DNA from 4 places in the Pseudomonas sp. NPDC087336 genome. Region 3 is predicted to be linked to each of the others. Evidence: predicted binding sites of a transcription regulator. Region 3 holds the regulator's gene; each other region holds the start of a gene.

Region 1 (7,548 bases), on a different contig from region 3:
CATGGAACACCAGGAACAGCATTGCCAGGTTCGCCACAAGCGACAGCAGGGCCAATGTGCGCCATACCTTCAGCGGTTCGCGCTCCAGCAAAGGCCTGGGGCGTACGCTTAAACTGCGTCGCTCCCCCTGTTCCAGCAGCCGCAACCACTCTTCGGCAGTTTCAAAGCGTTGCGCCGGGTCTGCGGCAACCGCGCGTTCCAGGCTTTGCGCAATCCATTCCGGCAGGTCGGGGCGGTAGCGACTGGCGCTGACCGGAACGCCGAACCGAGGGCGTTGAAAGGCTTCGATTTCACCGTAGGGAAATTGCCCGGTGAGCAGAAAATACAAAGTCACCCCCACCGCATACAGGTCCTGTTGCGGCGTCGGTGCATCGCCGCGGAAGGCTTCCGGGGCGATATAGCTGGGAGTTCCAGGCAGGGTGCTGGGTTGGTCCTCAGACAGGCCTGGGCAGTAGGCGAGGCCGAAATCCAGCAGGCGCAACTCGCTGTCGTCCCCTGCCAGCAGGTTCTGCGGCTTGATATCGCGATGCAGGATCTGCCGTCGATGCAGCATGCCGACCGCTCGCAGCAGGCGTTCAGCCACGTCCTGCCATTGGGCCAGGGGCATAGGGCCGGTCTGTTCGTGCACTTGCGCCAGTGTCGAGCCCGAATACTCACGCATCACGTAGTACAGATGCTGGCGCTGGCTGGCCGCATGCACTTCAGGAAAGTGCCGCCCGGCCACGCGCTTGAGGAACCATTCTTCGGACAGCAACGCTTGCCCGGCCTGATGATCGTCATGCAGGCGCGGGGGCAGGGTTTTCAGCAGCCAGGGTTGCTGCTGGCTGTCGCGTACCCGATAGAGCAACGACTGCTGGCTCTGGCCGAGAATCCCTTCAATCTGCCAGCCCTCGAAAACCTGGCCCGGTTTCAGTGCCGGTGGCAGCGGCCATTGCTGCAGATGGATCAATGCATCGCCGATGTTCGCTTCGCCCAGGGCATCGACCCGTACCAGCAGTGCGCTGGCGTTATCCTGGCTACCCGCAAGGTGCGCGGCGTTGACCAGGGTTTGCGCGGCGCTGTCCAGGTCCGGTTGGTCCCGCAGGATCGCTGCAATCGCGGTGTCGCCCAGGACCGCCCAGACTCCGTCGCTGAGCAGTACGAAGCTTTCGTCGATGCGCAATTCGCCATCGAGAAAGTCCAGCACCAGGTGCTGATCCAGACCCAGTGCACGCTTGAGTACATGCTGCATGCCCGGTTGGTCCCAGACATGATCTTCGCTGACCCGTTGCAACTGCTCGGCGTGCCAGCGATACACCCGGCAATCGCCGACATGGGCCAAGGTAAAACGCCGGCCGCGCAGGACCAGGGCGCTGACGGTGGTCAGCAGTGGTTGGCCTGCGCCGTTGGCCTGCAGCCAGCGATTTTGCGCCAGCAGCAGGCGATCCAGCGCCTGGGCAACGCCCCAGGTTTCCGGCGTGGCGTAGTAATCGAGCGCCAGGGCCTGCAAGGTCGAGCGAGCCGCCAGGCCACCGTCGGCGCACTGGCTGACGCCATCGGCGATGGCGAACAGGTAGCCTTTGCTGGCTGCCAGCGCCGGGGCCGGCGTGACGAGGCGCAAGGCGTCCTGATTCTCATCGCGCGGGCCGATGGCGCTGGCTTGCGCAAAACTCAATTGCAGGCTCATGGCGGCGTCAGACCCGTGCAGCCGTCACGGCGGCCGAACCCCAGGTGGTCCTCCAGCGGCGTTTTACGCCGTGCAGGCCGAACCAGGCGAGCACCCCCAGGCTGGCGAACAACCACAATGCCATCTGGTAGCTGCCGGTGCTCTGCTTGATCGCACCCATGCCTGCCGCCAGGGCAAAGCCACCGATGCCGCCGGCCATGCCGATCAGGCCGGTCATGACGCCGATCTCGCGACGGAAACGCTGGGGCACCAACTGGAACACCGCACCGTTGCCTGCACCCAAACCGAGCATGGTGCACACGAACAGGGCCAGCGCGGCATAGGAACTGGGCAAGTTGAAACCGACGGCAGCAATACAGATGGCCGCCACGGTGTACATCGCGAGCAGGGTGCGAATGCCGCCGAAACGATCGGCCAGGGCGCCGCCCAGCGGACGCATCAGGCTGCCGCCGAACACACAGGCTGCCGTGTAGTAACCGGCGGTCACCGGGCTCAGGCCGTACTGGTCGTTGAAGTAACCAGGCAGGGCGCTGGCAAGGCCGATGAAGCCACCGAAGGTCACGCTGTAGAAAAACATGAACCACCAGCTATCGCGGTCGCCCAGGGCCTTGAAGTAGTCGGCCATCGACTTGGCTTTCGGCCGCTCAGGCGCGTTCTTGGCCAGCCAGGCGAAGACGATCAGCGTCAGGATTAGCGGGATCAGCGCGAAGCCGAACACATTGCTCCAGCCAACGGCAGCCGCCAGAACCGGTGCAATCAGCGCCGCGAGTACGGTGCCGGAGTTTCCGGCCCCGGCGATGCCCATTGCCTTGCCTTGGTGCTGTGGCGGATACCACTGCGATGCCAGGGGCAGGGCAACGGCGAAGGAGGCGCCGGCCATGCCGAGGAACAGCCCCAGCAGCAAGGCTTGCTCGTAGGTATGGATGCCGAGTTTCCAGGCGCCGAACAATGCACAGATCACGATCACCTGGCCAATCAGGCCGGCAGTCTTGGGTGACAGGCGATCAGCCAGCATCCCCATCACGAAGCGCAGTACCGCCCCGGCCAGAATCGGCGTGGCCACCACCAGTCCGCGTTGTTGCGTGGTCAGGTGCAGGTCGCCAGCGATCTGTACGGCCAGCGGGCCGAGCAGGTACCACACCATGAAACTCAGGTCGAAATAGAGGAAAGCTGCGAACAGTGTCGGGGTATGGCCGGATTTCCAGAAGCTTGAATTCATCGCGCACCTCAGCTGATAGGAGTCTCGAACGGGAGCCAAAACAAAAAAAACGCCGCCACCTGATTCGCCATGGGGCAAATGAGGTTAGCGACGTCTTTGTCGTAGGTGGGGCAACCGCCGTTGGTTACCTGTAGGGATTACATAGCCAGATCTGTGCCAACAGTCGGGACCCGAGTTGCGCCATTCGCCTGTAGGAGCGAGGCTTGCCCGCGAAGGCGTCCTTCAGCCAAGCAACTCACTCATGGCAATGATCTGTTCCGCCACCTGGATCAGCTTCTGCTGGCGGCTCATCGCCTGGCGACGCATCAGGGTGTAGGCCTCTTCTTCGTTGCAGTCCTTCATCTTCATCAGCAGCCCCTTGGCCAGCTCGATGCGCTTGCGCTCGGCCAGTTGCTGGTCACGGGCGTGCAGCTGGGCGCGCAGGGCCTGGTCGCTTTCGAAGCGCGCCATGGCCACGTCGAGAATCGGTTGCAGGCGCTGTGCGTGAATGCCCTCGACGATGTAGGCACTGACCCCGGACTTGATCGCCTGGCGCATCACATCGGGGTCGTGTTCGTCGGTAAACATCACAATCGGCCGTGGCTGGTCGCGGCTGACCAGCACCACTTGCTCCATGACATCGCGGCTCGGTGACTCGGTATCGATCAGGATCACATCCGGGCGCACCGTTTCGACGCGTTCGGGCAAGTCAATGGTCAGCCCGGATTCGTCGATGACCTCGAAGCCGGCCTCGGTCAGGGCGGCTTTCAGGCGTCCGACTTTTTTCGCAGTGTCGTTGATCAGCAGGATACGCAGCATGTTTGCAGTCTCCTGTCAGCGGCTGGCGAGAAGTGGCGAGCTGTCGCTCATGGCGTGCAGCTTGAAGCTGCGGGCATAACCGGACGGGTCCGCACCATCCCAGACCTTGCCGTCGATCAGCTGGCTGCTGCGCATTTCATTGCCCGGGGCGGCGACACCGACGGCGCTGGCGGCCTCACGGTATAAGTCTAGTTGCTGCACCTGACGAGCTACGGCGAGGTAATCGGGGTCGTCGCGTAACAGGCCCCAGCGACGAAACTGAGTCATGAACCACATGCCGTCGGACAGGTAGGGCAAGTTGACCGTCCCTTGCCCATGGAAGCGCAGCGCGTGCGGATCTTGCCATTCGTTGCCCAGGCCGTCGGCATAGTCGCCCAGCAGCCGTGGTTCGATACACGACAACGGCGCATCGAGGTACTGCGGTGCACTGAGCAATTGCGCGGTACTGCGGCGATTCTCGACGCTTTCATCGATGAAACGGCTGGCTTCGAGGATCGCCATCACCAAAGCTCGGGCGGTGTTGGGGTATTGCTCGACGAAGGCGCGCGTACAGCCGAGGATTTTTTCCGGGTGGTCTGGCCAGATGGCCTGGGAGGTGGCCAGGGTAAAACCGAGGTCCTGCTTCACCGCGCTGTCGGCCCAGGGCTCGCCTACGCAGAAGCCGTCGATACGCCCGGCTTGCAGGTGCGCCACCATTTGCGGCGGCGGCACCACGACGCTGTCGACGTCGTGCAACGGATGAATGCCCTGGCTCGCCAACCAGTAGTACAACCACATGGCATGGGTGCCGGTGGGAAAGGTCTGGGCAAAGGTCAGTTTTGGGCGAGTTTGGTGCACGTGACGGTCCAGTGCTTCAGGACTGGTCACGCCGATGGCCTGCAAACCGTGGGAGAGGTTGATGCTCTGGCCGTTCTGGTTCAGGCCCATGAGCACCGCCATGTCGGTGGGGGCCACGCCGCCGATGCCCAGGTGCACGGCGTAGATCAAGCCGTAGAGGCTATGGGCGGCGTCGAGTTCGCCGCTCACCAGTTTGTCCCGCAGGTTGGCCCAGGACGACTGGCGCTTGAGGTTCAAGGTCAGTCCGTAGGGCTGGGCGAAGCCCTGGGTGGCGGCGACCACCACCGAAGCACAGTCGCTCAGGGCCATGAAGCCGAGGTTGATTTCGGTCTTTTCCGGGGCATCGCTGCCATTGACCCAGGCCAGGGGATTGGTTGAGGGTTCGTTCATCGATTTCGCACCTTCCAAAAAAAACGTCGTCCCGGACCCCGTGTGAGCAGGGGCGGCTGACGACGCCATTGTCCTGGCACGCATTCCGTCGTTGGCCTGCGTGCTGATACCTGTGCCGGTGCAAGGCATATGCCATCGCCCGCTGTTTTTGTCGCGCGCCTCGCTTGCGACCCCGATGCGCGGGTATAATCGCCGCCTCATTTCGCCGCCAATCGAGTCAAACCCGCCCATGTACACCCTGGCCCGTCAACTGTTGTTCAAACTTTCCCCGGAAACCTCCCACGATCTGTCCCTGGACCTGATCGGCGCGGGCGGGCGTCTGGGGCTCAACGGTTTGCTGTGCAAGGCCCCGGCAAAACTGCCGGTTAATGTCATGGGCCTGGACTTCCCGAACCCGGTGGGCCTGGCGGCCGGCCTGGACAAGAATGGCGCGGCCATCGACGGCTTTGCGCAACTGGGTTTTGGTTTTGTCGAAATCGGCACCATCACCCCGCGTGCGCAACCGGGCAATCCGAAACCCCGGTTGTTCCGCTTGCCGGAGGCCGAGGCGATCATCAACCGCATGGGCTTCAACAACCTCGGGGTCGATCACCTGCTGGCCCGCGTGGCGGCCGCCAAGTACAAGGGCGTGCTGGGCATCAATATCGGCAAGAACTTCGATACTCCGGTCGAGCGTGCGGTCGACGACTACCTGATCTGCCTGGACAAGGTCTACGCCCACGCCAGCTATGTGACGGTCAACGTCAGCTCGCCCAATACTCCGGGCCTGCGCAGCCTGCAATTCGGTGACTCGCTCAAGCAGCTGCTGGCTGACCTCGCCACGCGTCGCGCCGAACTGGCGCTGCGTCACGGCAGGCACGTGCCGCTGGCGATCAAGATCGCGCCGGACATGAGCGACGAAGAAACCGCACAGGTTGCACAAGCGCTGATCGAAACCGGAATGGATGCGGTCATCGCCACCAACACCACCCTGAGCCGCGTGGGTGTGGAAGGCATGGAGCATGGTGACGAGGCGGGCGGTCTGTCCGGCGCACCGGTACGTGACAAGAGCACCCACACCGTGAAGGTGCTGGCCTCGGAGCTGGGCGGTCGCTTGCCAATCATCGCAGCCGGCGGCATCACCGAGGGCCGGCACGCGGCGGAGAAAATCAGCGCGGGCGCGAGCCTGGTGCAGATCTATTCGGGCTTCATCTACAAGGGCCCGGCGCTGATTCGCGAGTCGGTAGACGCCATCGCGGCCCTGCGCTGATCCCTTGCAGGAGCGAGCTTGCTCGCGAAAAAACCATAGGCGCCACTCGGCATTGGTTTAACGCGTTATCGTTCACGTCCATCGCGAGCAAGCTCGCTCCTACAAGGGCATTGCGAGCAGGCATAAAAAAGGGCCCCTTTCAAAGGAGCCCTTGGGCCGCAGCCCGCCGTCCGGATGGGACGTGCGTGGTTAATTCGCTACAAAATCAGATTGTGTGTCGGAGTGTGTGCCCTGTGTTGTTAGCCGACGGCGTGAAGTTCGTTGAGTCTGTGGATTCCCGCAGTGCCGGTCATACCGTCCCAGTTGTCGCCGCGTCCTTCGCGCCAGCCGTTAATCCAGGCTTGGCGTACCGACGGTAGAGTAAATGGGCAAAGCTCACGGGATTTGCCACCAACGCCATATTGATATCCGCGCAAAAATGCTCTTTCCAACGGATCACGCTTAAGTCTTCTCATAGGGTGTTGCCCTCACTTGTTGACTGTAGGTATCGCGTCGACCTCAATCGAGGTCTGGCAGAAAAACTCTGCCGTTGGGGGCTCGTTGCCGGCGTGACGAGCCAAGGTGTTGGCGTCATTGCGGCGCCAACCTGTATTGAGTTCTAACCAATGCGTCACATCGAGGGAATGATCGTTTTGTCATAAGGACGTAACTATTAATGTGCTATGGCACTAAGTAACATGATGTTTGTGGCGTATTTATTGATCAAACCCCGGTATGATCGGCCCTGCGTTGGATGATCAGGTTAATCCTTTGCTGAGAATGCCTCCTGTTGCCGGGACGGACTATTCGACGAAGGGTCGACTTATGTCATTTTGTTGCATCAACTTTTTTATCTGTCCTTGCATCTAAGCTCATTTAACCCGGGCAGCAAGGGTGGAACGGCACACCTTCGTGCCACGCGGGCGCTCTTCGAGAAAAGCGCCTGATTGAAAACGGGGTCGGCAATGCGTTGCCGGTCCACTCAGCAAAGGCACCGAATTCTCATGTCCGATCGTTTCGAACTCTTCCTCACTTGCCCTAAAGGCCTTGAAGGCCTGCTCATCGAGGAAGCCGTCGGGCTTGGCCTTGAGGAAGCGCGTGAGCACACTTCTGCCGTGCGTGGCATGGCCACCATGGAAACCGCTTATCGCCTGTGCCTGTGGTCGCGCCTGGCCAACCGGGTGCTGCTGGTACTCAAGCGTTTCCCGATGAAAGACGCCGAAGACCTCTACCACGGTGTGCTGGACATCGAGTGGCAAGACCACATGCTCAATGACGGCACCCTGGCCGTTGAATTCAGCGGTCACGGCTCGGGCATCGACAACACCCACTTCGGCGCCTTGAAGGTCAAGGACGCCATCGTCGACAAACTGCGCACCCCGCAGGGCGACCGTCCGTCCATCGACAAGC
Region 2 (7,548 bases), on a different contig from region 3:
AATGTCGAACTTGAATTTGGAGGCCGGGATCGGCTCGTTGGCCTTCACCCCGGTGAACAGGATATTGGTGCGCTGGCCGACACTGTCAATCAGCTGCATGTCATTGACCAGGCCATTGCGGAACGACAGGCGCAGGCTGTCGAACAGGGTGTCCTTGGTTTTCGGCTTCAAGGTGAAGTCGATCACGCCACCGGCTTCCTTGGCGCTGATGTCGAAGCTCTGGCTGATCTTCGACACGTCACCGGACAGCAGCAGCGCTGGCGTCTGGGTCAGGCGCTGATCGAGGTTCTTGATGGTGACCTGCTCCAGGTCCGGGTCCCACAGGGTGACTTTTTTACCATCGGAGACCATGGTCTGCTCGGCAGGTGCATCGGTGTGCCAATAGAACAGGCCCGGACGCTGCAGCGACATCTGGCCGGCGGTTTCCTGCAACTGGGTACCGGTGCCATCCAGGGTCAGCTGGGAGAAACGCGCGGTCAGGGTCTGGGATTTTTCCAGCAATTGGGTCAGGCGTGCCACGTCCTTGTCATCGGCGTGGGCCGAAAGCGTGCTCAAAGCCAGTACCGGCAGCAACAGCATGCGGATCAGACGCATGGGAGTCCTCATAACATTCGTGGGAGTGCGGGCGGCGCCTGAGGGCGCCGCCCCTTTTCAGTATCGGGTCAGTCGCGTACCGGGCCAGGGGCCAGAACTTCACGCGAACCGTTGGTATTCATGGACGTCACGACCCCGGCCATTTCCATGGCCTCGATCATGCGTGCGGCGCGGTTGTAGCCGATCTTCAGCTTGCGCTGAACCGCGGAGATGGACGCACGACGGCTTTCCAGGACGAACTGCACCGCTTCGTCATACAGCGCGTCGGCCTCTGGATCGTCGCCATCGCCGCCACCGCTGCTGCCTTCAAAGCCGCTGCCGGCCTCTTCGACACCGTTGAGGATGTCGTCGTTGTATTCCGGCGCACCGCGCAGTTTCCAAGCCTCGACCACGCGGTGAACCTCATCGTCGGACACGAACGCGCCGTGAACCCGGATCGGCAGGCTGGTACCCGGCGGCATGTACAACATGTCACCGTGACCCAGCAGTTGCTCGGCACCGCCCTGGTCGATGATGGTCCGCGAGTCGATCTTGCTCGACACCTGGAACGCCATACGGGTCGGGATGTTGGCCTTGATCAGACCGGTGATCACGTCCACCGACGGACGCTGGGTCGCGAGAATCAGGTGGATGCCCGCCGCCCGCGCCTTCTGGGCGATACGGGCGATCAGTTCTTCAACCTTCTTGCCGACGATCATCATCATGTCGGCGAATTCGTCGACAACCACCACGATGGTCGGCAGCTTCTGCAGCAATGGCGCTTCGTCGTGGATGCTTTCGCGCTTGTACAACGGATCGCTCAACGGCTCGCCAGCGTCTTGCGCTTCCTTGACCTTGGCGTTGAAGCCGGACAGGTTACGCACCCCCATCTTCGCCATCAGCTTGTAGCGCCGCTCCATCTCGGCGACGCTCCAGCGCAAGGCGTTGGCGGCGTCCTTCATGTCGGTGACCACTGGGCACAGCAGGTGCGGAATGCCTTCGTAGATCGACAGTTCGAGCATTTTCGGGTCGATCATGATCAGCTTGGCGTCATCCGGGCCGGACTTGAACAGGATCGACAGGATCATCGCGTTCACCCCCACCGACTTACCGGAACCGGTGGTACCGGCCACCAGCAGGTGCGGCATCTTCGCCAGGTCAGTGATCACCGGCTTGCCGCCAATGTCATGGCCCAGGGCCAGGGTGACCGGCGACTTGAAGTTGTCGTACTCGGGGGTCGACAGCACTTCGGAGAAGCGCACGATCTGCCGGTCTTCGTTGGGAATCTCGATACCGACCGTGGTCTTGCCCGGAATCACTTCCACCACACGTACGCTGGTCACGGCCAGGGAACGCGCCAGGTCTTTCGCCAGGTTGGAGATACGGCTGACCTTGACCCCGGCCGCTGGCTGGATCTCGTAACGGGTAATCACCGGACCCGGGTGAATCGAATCCACGGTCACTTCGACGCCGAATTCCTTGAGCTTGATTTCCAGCAAGTGGCCGACGGCCGCCAGGGATTCGGGCGAGTAATTGAGTTGTTTCTTTTCCGCCGGGTCGAGAATCGAGATCGGTGGCAAGGTGCCTTCCACGGCGCTGTCGACGAACAACGGCGCCTGTTTTTCTTTTTCCACGCGCTTGCTCGGCGCTGGCGGCTTGGGTGGCGCCGGGGCGATCACCGGTGGCACCTGCTTCTCGCGCTCGGACATGTGCTTGCTCAGGGCCTGCTCGCGCTCGATCAGGCGTTCCTTGACCTTGGCCTGTTCACGCTTGTCGGTGACGGTCGGCGCGACCACCTCGTGCACGCGCTCATCGACTTCACGCAGCTGCGCCACCAGTTGCTTGCGCTCGGTACGGGCCGCCCACCAGCGATTGGCGGCGCCCTGGAACAACTCGAACAGATCGAGGGTGATCTTGCCGGTAACGTCCATCACCTTGAACCATGACAGGTCCGTGAACACCGTGAGACCGAACAGGAACAAGGCGATGAACAGCAGCGTGCTGCCCTGGATGTTCAGCGCGTTCTTCGCCAGGTCGCCAAGGCTCTCGCCCAGCGCCCCGCCGGCGCCGGCCGGCAGACCGGTCGCGGCATGGAAATGGATGTGCGCCAGCGCGGCGCCGGACAACACCAGGAACACCAGGCCGATCAGGCGCCAGGAAAACAACCAGCCGCTCCACTCCCACGGCTCGTGGCGTTGGCGGAAGATCTGATAGGCCTTGATCGCCAGCAACAGCGGGAAGATATAGGCAAAGTAACCCAGCACCATGAACAGGATATCGGCGCTGTAGGAGCCCGCCGGGCCGCCGAAGTTCTGAACGTCGTCGATCTTGCTGTTATGACTCCAGCCCGGATCGTCCTTGCCATAGGTCAGCAAGGCCATCATCAGGAACAGGCACAACGCACCGATGGCGATCAATGCACCTTCCTTGAGGCGGTAGTGCAGGTGTTGACGCCAGAGTGGAACGACTGTTTTGGGTGCTGCGGTGGATTTCTTCAAAACCTGTTTTTCCTGCGCCAACGGCGCGTCCATCTGTTGAATGACTATAAAACTGCCCAATCCAGGCAGGTAAAAAAGTTAACAGGTGTAACCGGGACTACTTTTAACACTGCGCATCGGTTTTCATAAACACGAAACGCGATGCCTATTTTGTTACAAACACTGTTACAGCCAGGCATTGTACGGGTTTGTACGTGCGATGCCATGCTGGCAACTCTTGGGTGTAGCATAGTCAACAGCACATTACGTGCGACTCAATTTGAGCACGCATTCTCTTTTGTGACAAAGGCTTATGAGGTGTTTTTATGAGTGTAGCGAAGCATTCCCGCCTGATCATCCTCGGTTCCGGCCCCGCGGGTTACAGCGCAGCCGTGTATGCCGCTCGCGCCAACCTCAAGCCTGTTGTCATTACCGGCATACAGGCAGGTGGCCAGCTCACCACCACCGTGGAAGTCGATAACTGGCCAGGCGATGTCGAAGGCCTGACCGGCCCGGTCCTGATGGAGCGCATGCAAAAACACGCCGAGCGCTTTGCCACCGAGATTGTTTACGACCATATCCATACCGCCAAGTTGCAACAGCGCCCCTTCGAACTCATCGGTGACAGCGGCACTTACACTTGCGACGCACTGATTATCGCCACTGGCGCCTCGGCACAGTACCTGGGCCTGCCCTCGGAAGAGGCATTTGCCGGCAAAGGGGTTTCAGCCTGCGCGACTTGCGACGGCTTCTTCTATCGCAACCAGGTGGTCGCGGTGGTGGGCGGTGGCAATACCGCCGTTGAAGAAGCGCTCTACCTGTCGAACATTGCCAGCGAAGTCCATCTGATCCACCGTCGCGACAAATTGCGTTCGGAAAAGATTCTTCAGGACAAACTCTTTGAAAAAGCCGCCAAGGGCAATATTCGCCTGCACTGGAACCAGAATCTGGACGAGGTGCTGGGCGACGCCAGCGGCGTGACCGGCGCACGCCTGCGCGACAGCCATAGCGGTGCAATCACCGAGCTTGCGCTGACCGGCGTGTTCATCGCCATCGGTCACAAGCCCAATACCGACCTGTTCACCGGTCAACTGGAAATGCGTGACGGCTATCTGCTGGTCAACGGTGGCAGCGAAGGCAATGCTACGGCCACCGCCATCGAAGGCGTGTTTGCCGCGGGTGACGTCGCCGATCACGTCTATCGCCAGGCGGTCACCTCCGCCGGCGCCGGCTGCATGGCCGCCCTGGACGCGGAAAAATACCTCGACGACATTCCCGCCGTTTGACGGCACACTTCACGGCGGGCCCGACGCCCGCCATCGCCCTCCCCTTCTGTAAGCCCTGACGCCATGCTGACCTGGTTACAACGCAACACCCTGACGTTCCCGGCCCTGGAAAAGGCCATGCGCGATCCCAATGGATTGCTGGCGGCCGGTGGCGACCTGTCCGCCGATCGACTGATCCAGGCCTACCGCCATGGCTGTTTCCCCTGGTTTTCCGAAGGCCAGCCGATTCTCTGGTGGTCGCCGGACCCTCGCACCGTGCTGTTTCCCGATGAACTGCACGTGTCCCGCAGCCTGAACAAACTGCTGCGCCAACAACGCTACCAGGTGACCTTCGACCAGGACTTTGCCGCGGTCATCCGCGCCTGCGCCGCTCCCCGGGAATATGCGGACGGCACCTGGATCACCGAAGCCATGCAGGATGCCTATATCGAACTGCACAAACGCGGCCATGCACATTCGGTGGAGGTCTGGGACCAGGATGAACTGGTGGGCGGGCTGTATGGCCTGGCGATGGGCCAGCTGTTTTTCGGCGAATCCATGTTCAGCCTGGCCGACAACGCCTCGAAATTTGGCTTTGCCACACTGGTGCGACATCTGAAAGACTCGGGTTTCGTACTCATCGACTGCCAGATGCCCACCGATCATTTGCACAGCCTGGGTGCGCGGGCCATTGCGCGCCGTGAGTTTGCCGACTACCTGGCGCGGCATCTGGACCAACCCAATCGCGCAACCTGGGTTTGCTGAGCGACTTTTGCGTGTGTGGCTTACACTTAATCCAAAGCACTATCCCGAGGGTTGATCATGACCGAGTTGGCGCGCTTGAAGTTTTATGCCACTCAACCCCACTCCTGCAGCTATCTGCCCGAGGAGCAGGCCACGACCCTGTTTCTCGACCCTAGCCAGCCCATGGATGTGCACGTGTATGCAGATCTGTCTGAAATGGGTTTTCGGCGCAGCGGCGACCATCTGTACCGCCCGCATTGCCAGAATTGCAATGCGTGCGTACCGGCGCGCATTCCTGTAGGGCAATTCACACCCAATCGTCAGCAGAAACGCATTTTCAAGCGCAACGCCGACTTGCAGGTGCGCCCCGCCAAGCCAGGCTTCAGCGAAGAATATTTCGACCTTTATCAGCGCTACATCGAAGAACGCCATGCCGATGGCGACATGTACCCACCCAGCCGCGATCAGTTTTCCACCTTCCTGGTCCGCGACCTGCCTTTTTCGCGGTTCTACGAATTTCGCCTTGAGGGTCGACTGCTGGCCATCGCCGTCACCGATCTTCTGCCGAACGGTCTGTCGGCGGTCTACACCTTCTATGAGCCTGCCGAAGAGCGCCGCAGCCTGGGGCGCTACGCCATCCTCTGGCAAATCGCCGAAGCCCGGCGGCTGGGGCTGGACGCGGTTTACCTGGGCTACTGGATCAAGAACTGCAAAAAAATGAGCTACAAGACGCAGTATCGCCCCATCGAACTGTTGATAAACCAGCGCTGGGTCGTTCTGAACTAGAGCAAGCCCTAAACCCCTTGGCTTAAACACCACTTTTCGGGCACAATGCACGCCGCTTTTGCCTGGCGCAGTTGCACCGGGCCATTCATTGGACACCGAGGGCTTTACTGCATGTCGAAAGAAGACAGCTTCGAAATGGAAGGCACTGTCGTCGACACCCTGCCCAACACCATGTTTCGTGTGGAGTTGGAAAATGGGCACGTCGTAACCGCGCATATTTCCGGCAAGATGCGCAAGAACTACATTCGTATTCTTACCGGTGACAAAGTGCGCGTCGAGCTGACGCCCTATGACTTGAGCAAAGGGCGCATCACTTACCGCGCTCGCTAATCAGGTCAATACAAGACGCCCGGCTTATGCCGGGCGTTTTTGTTTGCCTGCGACGCCGATCGTTCCCACGCTCTGCGCGGGAACGATCAAGACAACAAAAAGGCGCCTCTCGGCGCCTTTTTGTTTTGCTTGCGAACGTCAGGCCATTTCAGCCGTAGTCTCGAACTCGAAGGTCAGCTCGCCATCCTTGATGTCGATGTGCACCACACCGCCATGTTCGGCCAGTTCGCCAAAGAGGATCTCCTCCGCCAGTGGACGCTTGATCTTGTCCTGGATGAGTCGCGCCATGGGACGCGCGCCCATCGCCGAGTCGTAACCACCGGCCGCCAGCCAGCTGCGGGCGGCATCGGTGACTTCCAGCAAGACACGTTTGTCTTCCAGCTGCGCCTGAAGTTCGGTAAGGAACTTGTCCACCACGCTCTTGATGACCTCATGACTGAGGCGACCAAACTGGATGATGGTGTCCAGACGGTTGCGGAACTCTGGGGTGAAGCTCTTCTTGATCACTTCCATCGCATCGGACGAGTGGTCCTGATGGGTGAAACCGATCGAAGCACGGGCTGCGGTTTCGGCACCGGCGTTGGTCGTCATGATGACGATCACGTTACGGAAGTCGGCCTTGCGCCCATTGTTATCGGTCAGCGTCCCGTGGTCCATGACCTGCAGCAGCAGGTTGAAGACTTCCGGATGCGCCTTCTCGATTTCATCGAGCAACAACACGCAGTGTGGCTGCTTGGTGATGGCTTCGGTCAGCAGACCGCCCTGATCGAACCCGACATAGCCTGGAGGCGCACCGATCAGACGCGATACGGTGTGGCGCTCCATGTACTCGGACATGTCGAAGCGAATCAATTCCACACCCAGCGCCTTGGCCAGCTGACGTGCCGCTTCGGTTTTACCGACACCGGTAGGACCTGCGAACAGGAACGAACCGACTGGCTTGTCAGGCGACTTGAGGCCGGCACGGGACAGCTTGATCGCGGTCGCCAGCGAATCGATCGCCGCATCCTGACCAAACACCGTCAGCTTCAGGTCACGCTCAAGGTTACGCAGCAGCTCTTTGTCGGAGCTGGTGACGTGTTTTGGCGGAATCCGCGCGATTTTCGCGACGATATCCTCGACTTGAGGCACTTCGATGCGTTTCACCCGTTTTTCCACCGGCTGCAGGCGCTGGAAGGCACCCGCTTCGTCGATGACGTCGATGGCTTTGTCCGGCATGTGCCGGTCATTGATGTAGCGCGAAGCCAGTTCGGCAGCGGCGCGCAGGGCCTCATCACTGTATTCGATATTGTGATGGGTCTCGAAACGCCCCTTCAGGCCGCGCAGGATACCGATGGTGTCTTCCACCGAAGGCTCCGACACATCAACCTTCT
Region 3 (7,548 bases):
GATCAGCATGACCGGCAAGCCCGACTCGCCACTCGCCAAGGCGGCCGAGGTCAACCTGAATGTGCAGGTCGAGCATGAGGCCTGCCCGCTGAACCTGGCGCCCACCTCGTCGACGACCGCCGCGCTGGTCATGGGCGATGCGTTGGCCGTCGCGTTGCTGGAAGCTCGCGGTTTTACCGCCGAGGATTTCGCCTTTTCCCACCCGGGCGGCGCACTGGGCCGACGCCTGCTGCTGAAAGTGGAAAACGTCATGCACGCCGGGCAAGAGCTGCCGCAAGTACAGCGCGGCACCCTGCTCAAGGATGCGCTGATGGAAATGACCCGCAAGGGCCTGGGCATGACCGTGGTACTCGAGGTCGACGGCAAGCTGGCCGGGATCTTCACCGACGGTGACTTGCGTCGCGCGCTGGACCGCAGCATCGATATCCACAGCGCCACTATCGACCAGGTCATGACCACCCATGGCAAGACCGCCCGCGCCGAAATGCTCGCCGCCGAGGCCCTGAAAATAATGGAAGATCACAAAATCAACGCGCTGGTCGTGGTCGACAGCGAAGATCGCCCGGTCGGTGCCCTGAACATGCACGACTTGCTGCGTGCGGGAGTAATGTAATGAGCACGGACCTGCTGCAACGCGGCCAACAGATCAAACTGGCGGTGTTCGATGTCGACGGCGTCCTGACCGACGGGCGTCTGTACTTCCTCGAAGACGGCAGCGAATTCAAGACGTTCAACACCCTCGACGGCCAGGGCATCAAGATGCTGATGGCGGCCGGCGTGCAAACCGCCATCATCAGCGGCCGCAAAACCCCGGTGGTCGAACGACGCGCGAAGAACCTCGGCATTCCCCACCTGTATCAGGGGCGCGAAGACAAACTGGTGGTACTCGACGAGCTTCTTGCGCAACTCGGCCTAAGCTATGAGCAGGTTGCCTATCTCGGTGACGATTTGCCGGACCTGCCGGTGATCCGCCGCGTCGGTCTGGGCATGGCGGTGGCCAACGCCGCCAGTTTCGTGCGCGAGCACGCCCACGGCACCACCCAAGCCCGCGGTGGCGAAGGTGCCGCACGTGAATTCTGCGAATTGATCCTGCGCGCCCAAGGCCGCCTCGATGAGGCCAACGCCGCGTACCTGTGAGCCAGATCATGCCAAGTAAAAAGATTCGCAACATTATGCTGTTCGGTAGCATCACGGCGATTTTCGCCGCGGTCGGCTACTGGAACATCAGCCCGGAACGCTTTCTCGACAAGCCGGTAGTGCACGTCGATGAGAGCGCGATCGACTATTACGCCACCAACGCCCACAGCGTGCAGTTCCTGCCGGACGGCAGGCTGCAATACGAGATGACGTCGGACAAGGTCGAGCACCTCAAAGCCACCGAAGTGACGCTGCTGACCAATCCCGACCTGAACATGTTCCGCGGCACCGAGTTCCCGTGGCACGTGCAGAGCGAAAAAGGCGAAGTCAATCCGGACGGCACACAGGTCGAACTGATCGATTCGGTGCGCATTACCCGTTTCGACGAGAAAAACCGCAGGACGCTGATCACCACCACCCGCATGACCGTGTTTCCGCAGCAGCAATATGCGCAGACCGAGCAAGACGTTAGAATCGACGGCGCTGGCGGTGTATCGACCGGCAAGGGCATGAAGGCGTATTTGAAAGAAAGCAGGATACACCTGCTATCGAACGTAAGAGGACAGTATGAGGCTCGTTAAAACCCTCCCTATTTTGCTCAGTCTGGGCGCAGCACTGGGAAGCGTGAGCGCCTGGGCTCTGCCGGACGATCAGCAGCAGCCAATCCGCATTCAGGCCGACGATGCCCAACTGGACGACAAGAACGGCGTAGCCACCTATACGGGCGATGTGATCATCACCCAGGGCTCGATGAAGGTGACCGGCAACAAGGTGACCATGACCCGCGCCCCCAATGGCGACATCGACGTAGTGACCTCGGTGGGCAACCTGGCCTATTTCGAGCAACTGCAAACGGCAGGCGACGCCAAGCCTGTGCAAGGCTGGGGCGTAACCATCCAGTACCACGCCACGCAAAACCGCGTCGTGCTGATCGACAAGGCCAAGGTCGTCGACAAGGACAACAACACCACCCAGGGCGAGAAGATCGTCTATGACACCGAGAAAAAACTGGCCAGCGCCGGTCGCGCCACGGGCAGCAAGGTGACCGAGTCGCGTCCGCGCATAGACATGGTGATCCAGCCGAAAAAGAAAACCGACGAGCAAAAGGCGCAGTAATGGCAACTCTGAAAGCTCAGCATCTGGCCAAGAGCTACAAGAGCCGCCAGGTCGTGCGTGACGTCAGCCTGTCCATCGACAGCGGCCAGATCGTCGGCCTGCTCGGCCCCAACGGCGCCGGCAAGACCACCTGCTTCTACATGATCGTCGGCCTGGTACAGGCCGATCAGGGCCGCGTGCTGATCGATGACCTCGACGTCAGTCACCAGCCGATGCACGGTCGCGCCAAGGCGGGTATCGGTTATCTGCCGCAGGAAGCATCGATCTTCCGCAAACTGTCGGTGGCCGACAACATCATGGCCATCCTCGAGACCCGCAAGGAACTCGACAAGGCCGGTCGCCGCAAGGAACTGGAAAGCCTGCTGCAGGAGTTCCACATCAGCCACATCCGCGACAGCCTCGGCATGAGCCTGTCAGGTGGCGAGCGCCGCCGCGTGGAAATCGCCCGGGCACTGGCCACCAACCCGAAATTCATCCTGCTCGACGAACCATTCGCCGGCGTGGACCCGATCTCGGTAGGCGACATCAAGCAGATCATCCACCACCTCAAGGCGAAGGGGATCGGCGTGCTGATCACCGACCACAACGTCCGTGAAACCCTGGATATCTGCGAAACCGCCTATATTGTCAACGATGGCCAACTGATCGCCGAAGGCGACGCTGAAACCATCCTGGCCAATGACCTGGTGAAGGAAGTGTACCTGGGGCATGAATTCCGCCTGTAAGCATCGCGGTGTCCGGCGGGTCGGCCGAGCGCTTGCCGCAATAAAAAATCAATCTTTTTTTATTGTTACAGCGCTCTAGGCAAACGCCGCAGTTTCGGGCATATAATTTGCTTAAGTTTGGCGCTCCGGCGCCCTGTAGTGGATGGCGCATGTGCGCCGGCGAATAAGGTGTTAAGCCCCTGCCATGAAACCATCGCTAGTCTTGAGAATGGGCCAGCAGCTGACGATGACACCGCAGCTGCAACAGGCCATCCGCCTGCTCCAATTGTCGACCCTGGACCTGCAACAGGAAATCCAGGAGGCCCTGGAGTCCAATCCGATGCTCGAGCGCCAGGAAGAAGGCGACGACTTCGATAATTCCGACCCACTGGCCGACAACGCCGAACACCAGCCCAGTACCGACACCCAGGAACCCTCATACCAGGAAAGCGCCCCGACCGTCGATAACATCGAGGAAGGCGACTGGAACGAGCGCATCCCCAATGAACTGCCTGTCGACACCGCCTGGGAAGACGTCTACCAGACCAGTGCCAGCAGCCTGCCGAGCAACGATGACGACGAGTGGGATTTCACCACCCGCACATCGGCCGGCGAGAGCCTGCAAAGCCACCTGTTGTGGCAATTGAACCTGGCACCGATGTCCGACACCGATCGCCTGATCGCCGTGACCCTGATCGACTGCATCAACAACCAGGGTTATCTGGACGAGACGCTGGAGGAAATCCTCGAAGCCTTCGATCCGGAACTGGACATCGAACTGGACGAAATCGAAGCCGTCCTGCACCGCATCCAGCAATTCGAACCCGCCGGTATCGGTGCGCGCAACCTGGGCGAATGCCTGCTGCTGCAATTGCGCCAGCTAACCGCCAAGACACCTTGGCTGGCCGAAGCCAAGCGCCTGGTCACCGACTACATCGACTTGCTCGGTAGCCGCGACTACAGCCAGCTGATGCGCCGCATGAAGCTCAAGGAAGATGAACTGCGCCAGGTCATCGAACTGGTCCAGAGCCTCAACCCGCGCCCGGGCTCGCAAATCGAGTCGACCGAAGCCGAATACGTGGTTCCCGACGTGATCGTGCGCAAGGACAACGAACGCTGGCTGGTGGAGCTCAACCAGGAGTCGGTGCCTCGCCTGCGGGTCAACGCCCAGTATGCAGGGTTCGTTCGCCGTGCCGACACCAGCGCCGACAACACCTTCATGCGCAATCAGCTGCAGGAAGCCCGCTGGTTCATCAAGAGCCTGCAAAGCCGCAACGAAACCCTGATGAAAGTGGCCACGCAGATCGTCGAGCATCAGCGCGGCTTCCTGGAGTACGGCGACGAGGCGATGAAACCATTGGTCCTGCATGACATCGCCGAAGCAGTCGGCATGCACGAGTCGACGATTTCACGGGTCACCACGCAGAAATTCATGCATACCCCTCGGGGAATCTATGAACTGAAATACTTTTTCTCCAGCCACGTCAGCACCTCCGAAGGCGGAGAATGCTCGTCCACGGCGATTCGCGCGATCATCAAAAAACTGGTAGCTGCGGAAAATCAGAAAAAGCCGTTGAGTGACAGCAAGATCGCTGGTTTACTGGAGGCACAAGGCATTCAGGTGGCCCGCCGCACCGTCGCCAAGTACCGCGAATCCCTGGGGATCGCGCCTTCGAGCGAACGCAAGCGGTTGATGTAGGGCCACGCCACAGCGTTCCAGTGGCAGATCATCTGGATCTGCCGCTTTATGCACTGGCAACGAAGGAGAAGCTGTATGCAAGTCAACATCAGTGGACACCAACTGGAAGTGACCGAACCTCTTCGCTCCTACATCGGCGAAAAACTCGAACGATTGGAGCGACATTTCGACAAGATCACTAACGTGCAGGTCACGATGACGGTCGAAAAGCTGAAGCAGAAAATCGAAGCCACGCTGCATATTCCCGGCAATGAAGTGGTCGCCAACGCGGAACATACCGACATGTACGCGGCGATCGACGCATTGACCGACAAGCTGGATAAACAACTCAAAAAGCATAAGGAAAAGACCCAGAGCCTCCTCCAGGGCGCTACGGGTCGTTAACACTCCCAACCCATGATCCGACTTGAAAGCATCCTGACCCCCGGCCGTTCCCTGGTGAACGTGCCGGGCGGCAGTAAAAAGAAAGCCCTCGAGCAAATTGCCAACCTTATCCATCGCGAAGTGCCGGATCTGGAGATGCAAGATGTCTTCGAGGCTTTGATTGCCCGTGAAAAACTGGGCTCGACCGGTTTTGGCAACGGCATCGCCATTCCCCACTGTCGCCTGAAGGGCTGCAACGCACCCATCAGCGCCTTGATGCACTTGGATGCCCCCATCGATTTCGACGCCATCGACGGCGCCCCGGTTGACCTGCTGTTTGTGCTGCTGGTCCCGGAAGCCGCCACCGATGCGCACCTGGAGTTGTTGCGCCAGATTGCCAGCATGCTCGACCGCAAGGACGTGCGCGACAAACTGCGCAGCGCCCCGAGCAATGAAGCCTTGTATCAGGTTGTCCTGAGCGAGCAAAACGGGCAGTAATCATGCGCTTGATCATCGTCAGCGGCCGCTCCGGCTCGGGTAAAAGTACCGCCCTCGACGTCCTCGAGGACAACGGCTACTACTGCATAGACAACCTGCCGGCGGGGTTGCTGCCCGAACTGGCCGAGCGAGCGCTGATCCACACCGAGCTGGCACAACCGCTGGTTGCCGTATCCATCGATGCACGCAACCTGCCAAGCCACCTGTCGCGGTTCCCCGAGTTGCTGGCCGAAGTGCGCAGTCGCCACATCCAGTGTGATGTCCTGTACCTGGATGCCGACGAGGAAACCCTGCTCAAACGTTTCTCGGAAACCCGTCGGCGCCACCCGCTGAGCAATGCCAACCGCTCACTGGCCGAAGCGATCAACGACGAGACCACCCTGCTCGGGCCGATTGCCGACCTTGCCGATCTCAAGCTCAACACCACCAGCCTGAACTTGTATCAACTGCGCGATACCATCAAGCTGCGCCTGCTGAACCAGCCGGAACCCGGTACGGCGTTCCTCGTGGAATCGTTCGGGTTCAAGCGCGGCATGCCGGTCGACGCCGACCTGGTATTCGATGTGCGCTGCCTGCCCAATCCTTACTGGAAGCCGGAACTGCGCGAGCAGTCCGGGCTCGACCAACCGGTGGCCGAATACCTGGCGGCGCAACCCGATGTGGAGGAAATGTTCCAGGACATTTCTACTTACTTGCTCAAATGGCTGCCACGCTTTGCCGCCAGCAACCGTGCCTATGTCACCATTGCCATTGGCTGCACCGGCGGCCATCACCGCTCCGTCTACCTGACTGAACGTCTTGGCCAGGTCCTGCAGCAATCCCTGAAGAATGTCCAGGTTCGCCACCGCGACCTCAGCTAAAGGATTCACATCGCGATGCCTGCTCTGGAAATCGAAATCATCAACAAGCTGGGCCTGCATGCCCGCGCTTCGGCAAAATTCGTTGGGGTCGCCGGTCAATTCAAGGAATGCACGATCAGGGTAGGACGCACGCCAGAAACCACCGTCGATGGTAAAAGCATCATGGCGATGATGATGCTGGCCGCCGGCAAGGGCACCAGGATTTATCTGAGCACGCAAGGCGAGCAGGAACAGCAAGCGCTGGATGCGCTGGTAGCGTTGATCAACAACTACTTCGACGAAGGCGAGTAAAGGTCAAAAGATCGTCCGCAGGCTCGGGCCGCATTCGGACGATCTTTTTCTCAACCCAACGCCGTATCCATCACCATCATCAAACAAAACCCGATCAGCAACCCAAGGCTGGCCAGCTTGTCGTGACCATGCCGCCGCGACTCGGGAATGACTTCGTGGGTGACCACCAACAGCATCGCCCCCGCCGCCAGCGCCAAACCCAAAGGCAACAACAGTTCAGCCAGGCTCACCAGCCACGCGCACAACAGCGCGAACACCGGCTCAACCAAACCTGACGCTGCACCCATCAAAAAAGCCTTGAAACGCGACATCCCTGCCCCGGCCAGGACCAACGCGATCACCAACCCTTCCGGCACATCCTGCAAGGCAATGCCCATTGCCAGGCTGTCGGCATCAGGCATACCACCACCGGCCGACACGCCGACCGCCATGCCTTCAGGGATGTTATGGGCAATGATTGCAAACACGAACAGCCAGATCCGTGGCGGGATCACCGGATGCTCCACGGAGCCGATGAGCATTTGTGGTGAAGCTTGCGCGACCTTGCGATCCACCAGGAACAAAGCGAGCGCGCCGAGCATGATGCCGAAACAGATCAAGCTGCTGGCTGCCCACGGCGTCATGTCGAGGTTTTCTGCCGCCGCAATGCCCGGCACGATCAGCGAAAACGCTGTCGCCGCGAGCATCACGCCAGCACCAAAGCCCAGCAGGGTATCGCTGAGTGCCTGGGGCATACGCCGGATCACCAGCACCGGTACGGCCCCGAGCGCGGTACCCAGGGCGCAGATCGCACCGCCCTGCAACGCCCGCGATAGCCGCGGCTCCAGATCCAGCCACGCCAGCCCGTGTGCAACCAGCAAGCTCGTGCCCGCCAGCAGTA
Region 4 (7,548 bases), on a different contig from region 3:
AACTGGAACCGCGCTGGAAACCGCACGCGATCCTTCGCCCGGGAAATCACGATATACCCGGACTCCAGTGGCTCTCTTAACACCTCAAGCACCCTGCGTTCAAACTCCGGAAGCTCGTCCAGAAACAAGACGCCATGGTGAGCGAGGGTGATCTCGCCCGGCTGCGGTTTCGAGCCGCCGCCCACCAGCGCAGGCCCTGAGGCGGAGTGGTGGGGCTGGCGAAACGGCCGATGCGGCCAATGGCTCAGCGGTACGCAACTGGTGACCGATTGGATCGCCGCCACCTCCAGTGCTTCGCTTTCCGCCAGCGGCGGCAGTAGCCCCGGCAGGCGACTGGCCAACAGCGTTTTCCCGGTTCCCGGCGGCCCGCTGAACAGAAGGTTGTGCGCACCTGCGGCGGCAATCAACAGCGCCCGTTTGGCTGCCTGCTGACCCTGCACTTCATTCAAATCGGGATAGGGTTTGCTGGCGTAGAGCAAACCATTGGAGACATAGGGCTCGATCGGCGTATGCCCATTGAAATGCGCAACCGCCTCCAGCAAATGGTCCACCGCAATCACTTTCAAGCCCGACGCCAGGCACGCTTCCTCGGCATTGGCCCGCGGCACCACCAACGACCGCCCGGCCTTGCGCGCCGCCAATGCTGCGGGCAATACACCGCGCACGGCCCGAACCGCGCCTGACAGCGCCAGCTCCCCAAGGCACTCCACATCATCGAGCGTCAGCGTCGGCACTTGCACGCTGGCCGAGAGAATCCCCAGCGCAATCGCCAGATCGAAGCGCCCGCCATCCTTGGGCAAATCCGCCGGCGCCAGATTCAGCGTGATGCGCCGTGGCGGAAACTGCAGCCCCGAATTGATGATCGCGCTGCGCACCCGGTCCTTGCTTTCCTTCACCGCTGCCTCGGGCAGGCCGACCATGGTCAGCGATGGCAAACCATTGGCCAGATGGACTTCAACGGTGACAGCGGGGGCATCCACGCCAATCTGGGCGCGGCTGTGGACGATGGAGAGGGACATGGTCGTTCCTTGAGATGACGGGGGCCGCTTCCTGCGGTTTCAACAGCGTAGTCGGACGGCGCGAAACAAAAAGGATATGAAATAACGTGAAATATCACCGGATGTAACGACTCGTTTATGACCGGCGCCACAATCGACTACAACTCTATCTTCGAGCCTTCTCCCTGTTTGACGCCTCCTGTTTCCAGCAGTATGTGGTGGCTTGGTAAGCCCTGAAATGGGGCGTTTTCAAGGAGGATTTACACTGAAAATGTTGACTAGTGGCTGGCATTAACGGATCCTCATTTTTGAGGACTGCAACTGCGCATTCGTCGGGACTGGGCACCAGCAAAGGCCCCCCCGCATTTTTGGCAGCAGAGAAAGCTGGTTTCTCTGAAGTAGTGACGACGGGCTAGCCTGTCGGATTCTGAACCCAAGGTCGCAAGGCTGGGAGCTAAAGAATCGCTGCGACTACTCCTCAAAAATACTGAAAAGGCGTCCATTGGACGCCTTTTTTTTATTTCTGATTTGGTGCTGTTCGTGGTATCTGCCCGACCAACGTGCCATGCGCACGCTTTTGCGGGTACCAAGTCACTATGTAATAACCAAAGCCTGTTACGCGCTCGTGTCTCGGCTCGAGGATCAGTGTTCCCATGGATGTCCTCAACACTGCGATCCGGTTTCCGCCTCGCTGTTCTTTGAGTTCGCAGTAGATCTGCGCTCCAGGAACTATCATTTTCGACAGAAGAGCTGCTACCCCGTCGCCGCTATGAAACGGCCTCGATAGTCTCGCGAATAGGCGAAGGCGTTAATGCTGTAACGAAGGGTTGGCGCGTGTTAGCCCAAGCTCTGCACATTATTGAGCGTCAGCGTCGTCACCTGCACGCTTGCCGAGAGAATCCCAAGGGCGATCGCCGGATCGAAGCGTCCGCCATCCTTGGGTAGGTCCCCCGACGCCAGATGCATATCTTGGCTGTCCCTTATCAGGCAAGAAGCCTACAGGCACTGGTGTGGACTGATAAATCAGGCCGGAGAGCTGCTTTTTGTAGGACCGTGCCGAGATAGTTGAAGGACGTCGGTGAAAGAGCGTCGATGGCCTTGCGGTATCTACAGGGGTGGTCTGTCCAGTGTGGGATGGCAGGTAGACCGAGGCGACTCCATTCGCGGGCAAGCCCGCTCCCACAGGGGATCGCTTTTCACAGAGTAATAGGTGTGTTACTCGGCAGGTGGAGTGAGCTTCGCTTCCAACTCCGCTACTTTCGCCTCAAGAGCCTCCAACCGTGCCCGCGTGCGCGCCAACACCACCATCTGGCTATCGAATTCTTCGCGGCTCACCAGATCCAGTTTGCTGAATCCGCTCTGCAACAGCGCCTTGAACTGGCTTTCGATTTCGCTTTTGGGCAGTGGAGTGTCGCCGCTGAAGAGGCGGGAGGCGGTGCCTGTCAGGGCGTCGAGGAAGTCTTTGGGCGCGAGCATGGGAAATGTCCTGGTAGCAATGGCAGGCAGTGTATCACGCAGTGTCTATAGTCAATTCCGTGGGCAAGGGATGCACGCTTTTCGCGCATGGGGACGGACGGTGGCGCACCGTTGTTGTGCGTAACACGTCGGGTGTTGTTGTGAAGTGGTCGCGATCTGTTGGCAAAGGCTTGAAATTAAAGTGTTTTGTGGAGATGGCAAGCTTTCTGCTTAGATGCTGGTAACCCATGCACTGATGCAGTCGCTGTGACGAATGCAGTGCGCCAGGCGAAACGCGGGGAGTGTTTCGCAAGGAGCGGTTAGCTGGCGTCGGACGGGCAGGTAAGGCCGACGATGCGTTACAAAGCCAGGCACTGCGCTTAGACTTGAGACGGGTTTGTTTTCCTGGGGCAAGTCCACCAAATTCGGGAGAGAGTTTTCATGAAGCTAGTCACTGCCATCATCAAGCCGTTCAAGCTGGACGACGTGCGCGAGTCGTTGTCCGAGATCGGCGTGCAGGGCATTACCGTTACTGAAGTCAAAGGCTTCGGTCGGCAGAAGGGTCACACCGAGCTGTATCGCGGCGCTGAGTACGTGGTCGATTTCCTGCCAAAGGTGAAGATTGATGTCGCCATTGACGACAAGGATCTCGACCGGGTTATCGAGGCGATAACCAAGGCGGCCAACACCGGCAAGATCGGGGACGGCAAGATCTTCGTGGTCAATCTGGAACAGGCGATTCGCATCCGTACCGGCGAAACCGATACCGACGCAATCTAAGCCGCCACAAACCCAACGCCCCAGGAGAAAACAAAATGACTCTGCGTAAATTCGCAGGGCTAGGAGCCCTGTTGTCCTTCGTAATGCCCTGCCTGGCCATGGCGGCAGACGAAGTGGCGGCCCCAGTCCTCAACTCCGGCGACACCGCCTGGATGATGACCTCGACAGCCCTCGTGCTGTTCATGACCATTCCCGGCCTCGCGCTGTTCTACGGCGGCATGGTTCGCTCCAAAAACATTCTTTCCGTGATGATGCAGTGCTTCGCCATTACCGGTCTGATCAGCGTCCTGTGGGTCATTTATGGCTACAGCATTGCGTTCGACACCACCGGCATGGAGCAGGGCGTCGTCAACTTCAACTCGTTCTTCGGTGGCATGGGCAAGGCCTTCCTCGCCGGTGTCACGCCATCCAGCCTGACCGGCCCTGCGGCGCTGTTCCCTGAGGCGGTGTTCATCACCTTCCAGATGACGTTCGCCATCATCACTCCGGCGCTGATCGTTGGTGCTTTTGCCGAGCGTATGAAATTCTCCGCGATGCTGATCTTCATGGGCATCTGGTTCACCCTGGTGTATGCACCGATCGCGCACATGGTCTGGTCCGGCAACGGCGGCCTGATGTGGGATTGGGGCGTGCTGGACTTCGCCGGTGGCACCGTAGTGCACATCAATGCCGGTGTGGCTGGTCTGGTTGCCTGCCTGGTGCTGGGCAAGCGCAAAGGCTTCCCGACCACGCCGATGGCGCCGCACAACCTGGGTTACACCCTGATGGGCGCGGCCATGCTGTGGGTCGGCTGGTTCGGTTTCAACGCCGGTTCCGCTGCGGCGGCCAACGGCACTGCCGGCATGGCAATGCTGGTTACCCAGATCGCTACCGCCGCCGCTGCTCTGGGCTGGATGTTTGCCGAGTGGGTCACCCACGGCAAGCCAAGCGCACTGGGCATCGCTTCGGGTGTGGTTGCAGGCCTGGTAGCCATTACCCCGGCCGCTGGCACCGTAGGCCCGATGGGGGCTTTGGTGATCGGTCTGGCTGCAGGCGTGGTGTGCTTCTTCTGCGCGACCACCCTGAAACGCAAACTCGGCTATGACGACTCCCTGGACGCCTTCGGCGTGCACGGTATCGGCGGTATTCTCGGCGCGATCCTGACCGGTGTGTTCGCTGCACCGGCCCTGGGTGGTTTCGGCACTGTCACCGATATCGGTGCGCAAGTCTGGATTCAGCTCAAGGGCGTGGGCTTCACGGTGATCTACACCGCGATCGTCACCTACATCATCCTCAAGGTCCTGGACGCCGTCATGGGCCTGCGTATCACCGAGGAAGAAGAAGCGGTCGGTATTGATCTGGCGCTTCACAACGAACGCGGCTACAACTTGTAAGCACGCGCATGAAAAAAACTTGCCCGGCTTGCCGGGCATTTTTTTGTCTGGAATTTGTCATTGAAGGGTGAGCTGAAAGGTTTTTTCCTACAGGTTTTACGATGTTTGCGTCGGGTATATTTGTACGGCCGAAGGCTTACAGGAATGAGGGATGATCAGGGCCTTTGTTTTTTCCCAGAGCGCGCTAGAATGCGCCCCGGACGTGCGGAGAACTGTATGTGGCAACAGACTCTGATAACCCTTCGGGCGAGGCCCCGGGGCTTTCATCTGGTAACGGACGAGTTACTCGCCGGCCTGCCTGAACTCAAGGCGTGTCGGGTCGGTCTGTTGCATTTGTGGATACAGCATACCTCGGCGTCGTTGACCATCAACGAGAACGCCGATCCGGCGGTCCGTCGCGACTTCGAACGATTTTTCAATCGTCTGATCCCACAAGGAACAGACGGCTATGAGCATAACGACGAAGGCCTGGACGACCTCCCGGCGCACTTCAAGGCCAGCGTGCTTGGCTGTCAGCTCAGTTTGCCGGTTTCGGCGGGCCGACTGGCATTAGGGACCTGGCAAGGCGTTTACCTGGGCGAGCACCGTGATCATGGCGGTGCCCGTAAAGTCCTCGCCACCGTGCACGGTGAAGGGGCATAACCGCTGGTCAGCAGCGGCTGTTGATTTTTTTCCGGCGGCCTTCGACAGAGGGCAAAGCTGGGCTATAACTAATCTGCTTTTCGCAAGTCATGAGGTAGAACATGAGCGACGATGATCTGGAAAACGACGACCTCGAAGTAGGCGACGACGACGAAACCGAAGAAGGTCTGGAAGCAGCGGCGGAAGACGTCGCTGAAGACGACGGCGGTGATGCCCCCGTTCCGACCGCCAAAGGCAAAGCCAAGGCAGCGGTATCGGTTGATGAGCTGCCGAGTGTCGAAGCCAAGAACAAGGAACGCGACGCCCTGGCCAAGGCCATGGAAGAGTTCCTGGCTCGTGGTGGCAAGGTGCAGGAAGTGGAGGCCAATGTGGTCGCCGATCCTCCCAAGAAGCCTGACAACAAGTACGGTAGCCGGCCTATCTGAGCCTGCTGCACGCTTGCTGAAAAAGCCCGCCGTCGCTGCGGGCTTTTTCATGCCTGAAACAAAATCGTGCGCAGCCCTGTAGGAGCCGGCTTGCCGGCGAAGGGGCCCTTGAGTCTTGTGCAATCCTTGAGATCGCCTTCGCTGGCAAGCCAGCTCCTACAGATTCCACTGCGCCAACAACGCCGGCAATTCGGTCAGGCTGCGAATTTCGGCATCCGGCAAACGCTCGGCTTCCCAGACTTTGCCCGCCGGGTTGAACCAGATCGCCCGCAGCCCTGCCTGTTGCGCGCCGGCAATGTCGTCCCCCGGATGATCACCGATATGCACCGCCGATTCCGGGGTTGCACCACCACGTTGCAGCGCTTCATGAAACAGTCGCGCATCGGGTTTGGCAATGCCGATGTCTTCAGCGCACAACGCAAACTTGAAGTAGTCCGCGAGCCCCAGGCGGCGCACATCGGCGTTGCCGTTGGTGACCACGCCGAGGGTGTAATGGTCGGCCAGTGCCTGGAGGGTGGGTTGCACCTCCGGGAAGATTTCCAGCTGATGCCGGGCATGCAGGAACACTTCGAAGCTCTGATTGGCCAGGTCCGACGCCTCCGCATGGGCGTACCCGGCTTCTTCCAGTGCTTGAAACAACACACGGCGACGCAAGGCACTGATGCGGTGCTTGAGGTTTGGCTCGATGCTCAGGATGCGTTCGCGAATGGCCCACAAATGATCCACCGGAACAGCGCCCAGGTTGGGCGCATGTTCAGTCAGCCATTCACGCAATACGGCTTCGGCGCTGACGATCACCGGGGCGGTGTCCCACAGGGTGTCATCGAGGTCGAAAGTGATCAGTTGGAGAGTCATGAATCGTCGCCTTTAATGCGTTTGGCCCGTGGATGGGCGCTGTCGTAGACGGTTGCCAGGTGCTGGAAATCCAGGTGGGTGTAGATCTGGGTGGTCTTGATGTCCGAGTGGCCGAGCAGTTCCTGCACCGCCCGCAGGTCCTGGGAGGACTCCAGCAGGTGGCTGGCGAAAGAATGTCGCAACATGTGCGGGTGCAGGTTTTGCCCCAGTTCGCGTTCGCCCGCGGCCTTGACCCGCAACTGGATCGCCCGCGGACCCAGGCGCCGGCCTTGCTGGCTGACAAACACCGCATCGTCCGCCGGATTGGCCAAGGCCCGCAGTGGCAGCCACTGTTCCAGCGCCTCGCGGGCTTTTGTGCCCACTGGCAGCAGACGGGTTTTGCTGCCCTTGCCGTGCACCTGGACCATGCCGTCCGCCAGATCCAGCTGATCGAGATTGAGCCCGGTCAGCTCCGACAGGCGCAGCCCGGAGGAGTAGAACAGTTCAAGGATCGCCTGATCCCGGCGCGCCAGAAAGTCGTCTTCCACGCCACCTTCCAGCAGTTGCAGCGCGCGGTCGGTATCGAGGGTTTTCGGCAAGCGGCGCTCGCCCTTGGGCGGTGCCAGGCCATTGGCAGGGTCGTGATCGCAGAGGCCTTCGCGGTTCAGGTAGTGATAAAGCCCACGTACTGCCGACAACAGCCGTGCCAGGCTGCGGGACGATTGACCTTGTGAATGCAGGCGGGCGATCAGGCTGCGCAGGCGCTGGATGTCCAGGGCCGCCCAACTGCCGATGTTCTGTTTGACGCACCAGTCCAGCACTTTGTCGAGGTCGCGGCGATAGGCCGATAGCGTGTGCGGCGACACCTGCCGCTCACTGCGCAGGTGTTCGCAGTAAGCGTCCAGTTGCCGTTCCATCTCAGCGTACCGAGCGCAGAGAGCTGTTGAACCGTGGCAGCACGCGGCCCATGACTTCGGCGATGTAGCTCAAAAACAGCGTGCCCACCGAGCTCTTGTAGTGCTGCGGGTCGCGGCTGGCGAT

What was found. Region 3 encodes sigma-54, which starts transcription at its own class of promoters, with help from an activator protein. Its sites were predicted from a motif close to ANTGGCATNNANNTTGCTNT; they were not measured.
Region 1: the regulator sigma-54 is predicted to act here: its motif matches at 5,028-5,047, upstream of ACIO0C_RS16920 (CmpA/NrtA family ABC transporter substrate-binding protein).
Region 2: the regulator sigma-54 is predicted to act here: its motif matches at 3,307-3,326, upstream of ACIO0C_RS28280 (DNA translocase FtsK).
Region 4: the regulator sigma-54 is predicted to act here: its motif matches at 2,668-2,687, upstream of glnK (P-II family nitrogen regulator).

The regions. Positions count from the first base shown of each region.
Region 1 is NZ_JBIUYA010000015.1:90,620-98,167, forward strand. It holds gene ACIO0C_RS16905 (protein kinase) at 1-1,666, opposite strand, end outside; gene ACIO0C_RS16910 (nitrate/nitrite transporter) at 1,674-2,885, opposite strand; gene ACIO0C_RS16915 (ANTAR domain-containing response regulator) at 3,108-3,683, opposite strand; gene ACIO0C_RS16920 (CmpA/NrtA family ABC transporter substrate-binding protein) at 3,699-4,910, opposite strand; gene ACIO0C_RS16925 (quinone-dependent dihydroorotate dehydrogenase) at 5,140-6,159, shown strand; gene rmf (ribosome modulation factor) at 6,399-6,614, opposite strand; gene rlmKL (bifunctional 23S rRNA (guanine(2069)-N(7))-methyltransferase RlmK/23S rRNA (guanine(2445)-N(2))-methyltransferase RlmL) at 7,143-7,548, shown strand, end outside.
Region 2 is NZ_JBIUYA010000042.1:15,248-22,795, reverse strand. It holds gene lolA (outer membrane lipoprotein chaperone LolA) at 1-594, opposite strand, end outside; gene ACIO0C_RS28280 (DNA translocase FtsK) at 663-3,104, opposite strand; gene trxB (thioredoxin-disulfide reductase) at 3,377-4,336, shown strand; gene aat (leucyl/phenylalanyl-tRNA--protein transferase) at 4,400-5,080, shown strand; gene ACIO0C_RS28265 (arginyltransferase) at 5,138-5,845, shown strand; gene infA (translation initiation factor IF-1) at 5,957-6,175, shown strand; gene clpA (ATP-dependent Clp protease ATP-binding subunit ClpA) at 6,314-7,548, opposite strand, start outside.
Region 3 is NZ_JBIUYA010000014.1:85,033-92,580, reverse strand. It holds gene ACIO0C_RS16115 (KpsF/GutQ family sugar-phosphate isomerase) at 1-613, shown strand, start outside; gene ACIO0C_RS16110 (KdsC family phosphatase) at 613-1,137, shown strand; gene lptC (LPS export ABC transporter periplasmic protein LptC) at 1,146-1,718, shown strand; gene lptA (lipopolysaccharide transport periplasmic protein LptA) at 1,705-2,253, shown strand; gene lptB (LPS export ABC transporter ATP-binding protein) at 2,253-2,978, shown strand; gene ACIO0C_RS16090 (RNA polymerase factor sigma-54) at 3,163-4,656, shown strand; gene hpf (ribosome hibernation-promoting factor, HPF/YfiA family) at 4,732-5,040, shown strand; gene ptsN (PTS IIA-like nitrogen regulatory protein PtsN) at 5,053-5,517, shown strand; gene rapZ (RNase adapter RapZ) at 5,520-6,377, shown strand; gene ACIO0C_RS16070 (HPr family phosphocarrier protein) at 6,393-6,668, shown strand; gene ACIO0C_RS16065 (ZIP family metal transporter) at 6,719-7,548, opposite strand, start outside.
Region 4 is NZ_JBIUYA010000001.1:134,025-141,572, forward strand. It holds gene ACIO0C_RS00595 (YifB family Mg chelatase-like AAA ATPase) at 1-1,019, opposite strand, end outside; partial or broken gene ACIO0C_RS00600 (magnesium chelatase domain-containing protein) at 1,839-1,964, opposite strand; gene ACIO0C_RS00605 (accessory factor UbiK family protein) at 2,214-2,474, opposite strand; gene glnK (P-II family nitrogen regulator) at 2,895-3,233, shown strand; gene ACIO0C_RS00615 (ammonium transporter) at 3,269-4,606, shown strand; gene ACIO0C_RS00620 (secondary thiamine-phosphate synthase enzyme YjbQ) at 4,823-5,248, shown strand; gene sutA (transcriptional regulator SutA) at 5,350-5,673, shown strand; gene ACIO0C_RS00630 (HAD family hydrolase) at 5,830-6,528, opposite strand; gene xerC (tyrosine recombinase XerC) at 6,525-7,424, opposite strand; gene ACIO0C_RS00640 (DUF484 family protein) at 7,426-7,548, opposite strand, start outside.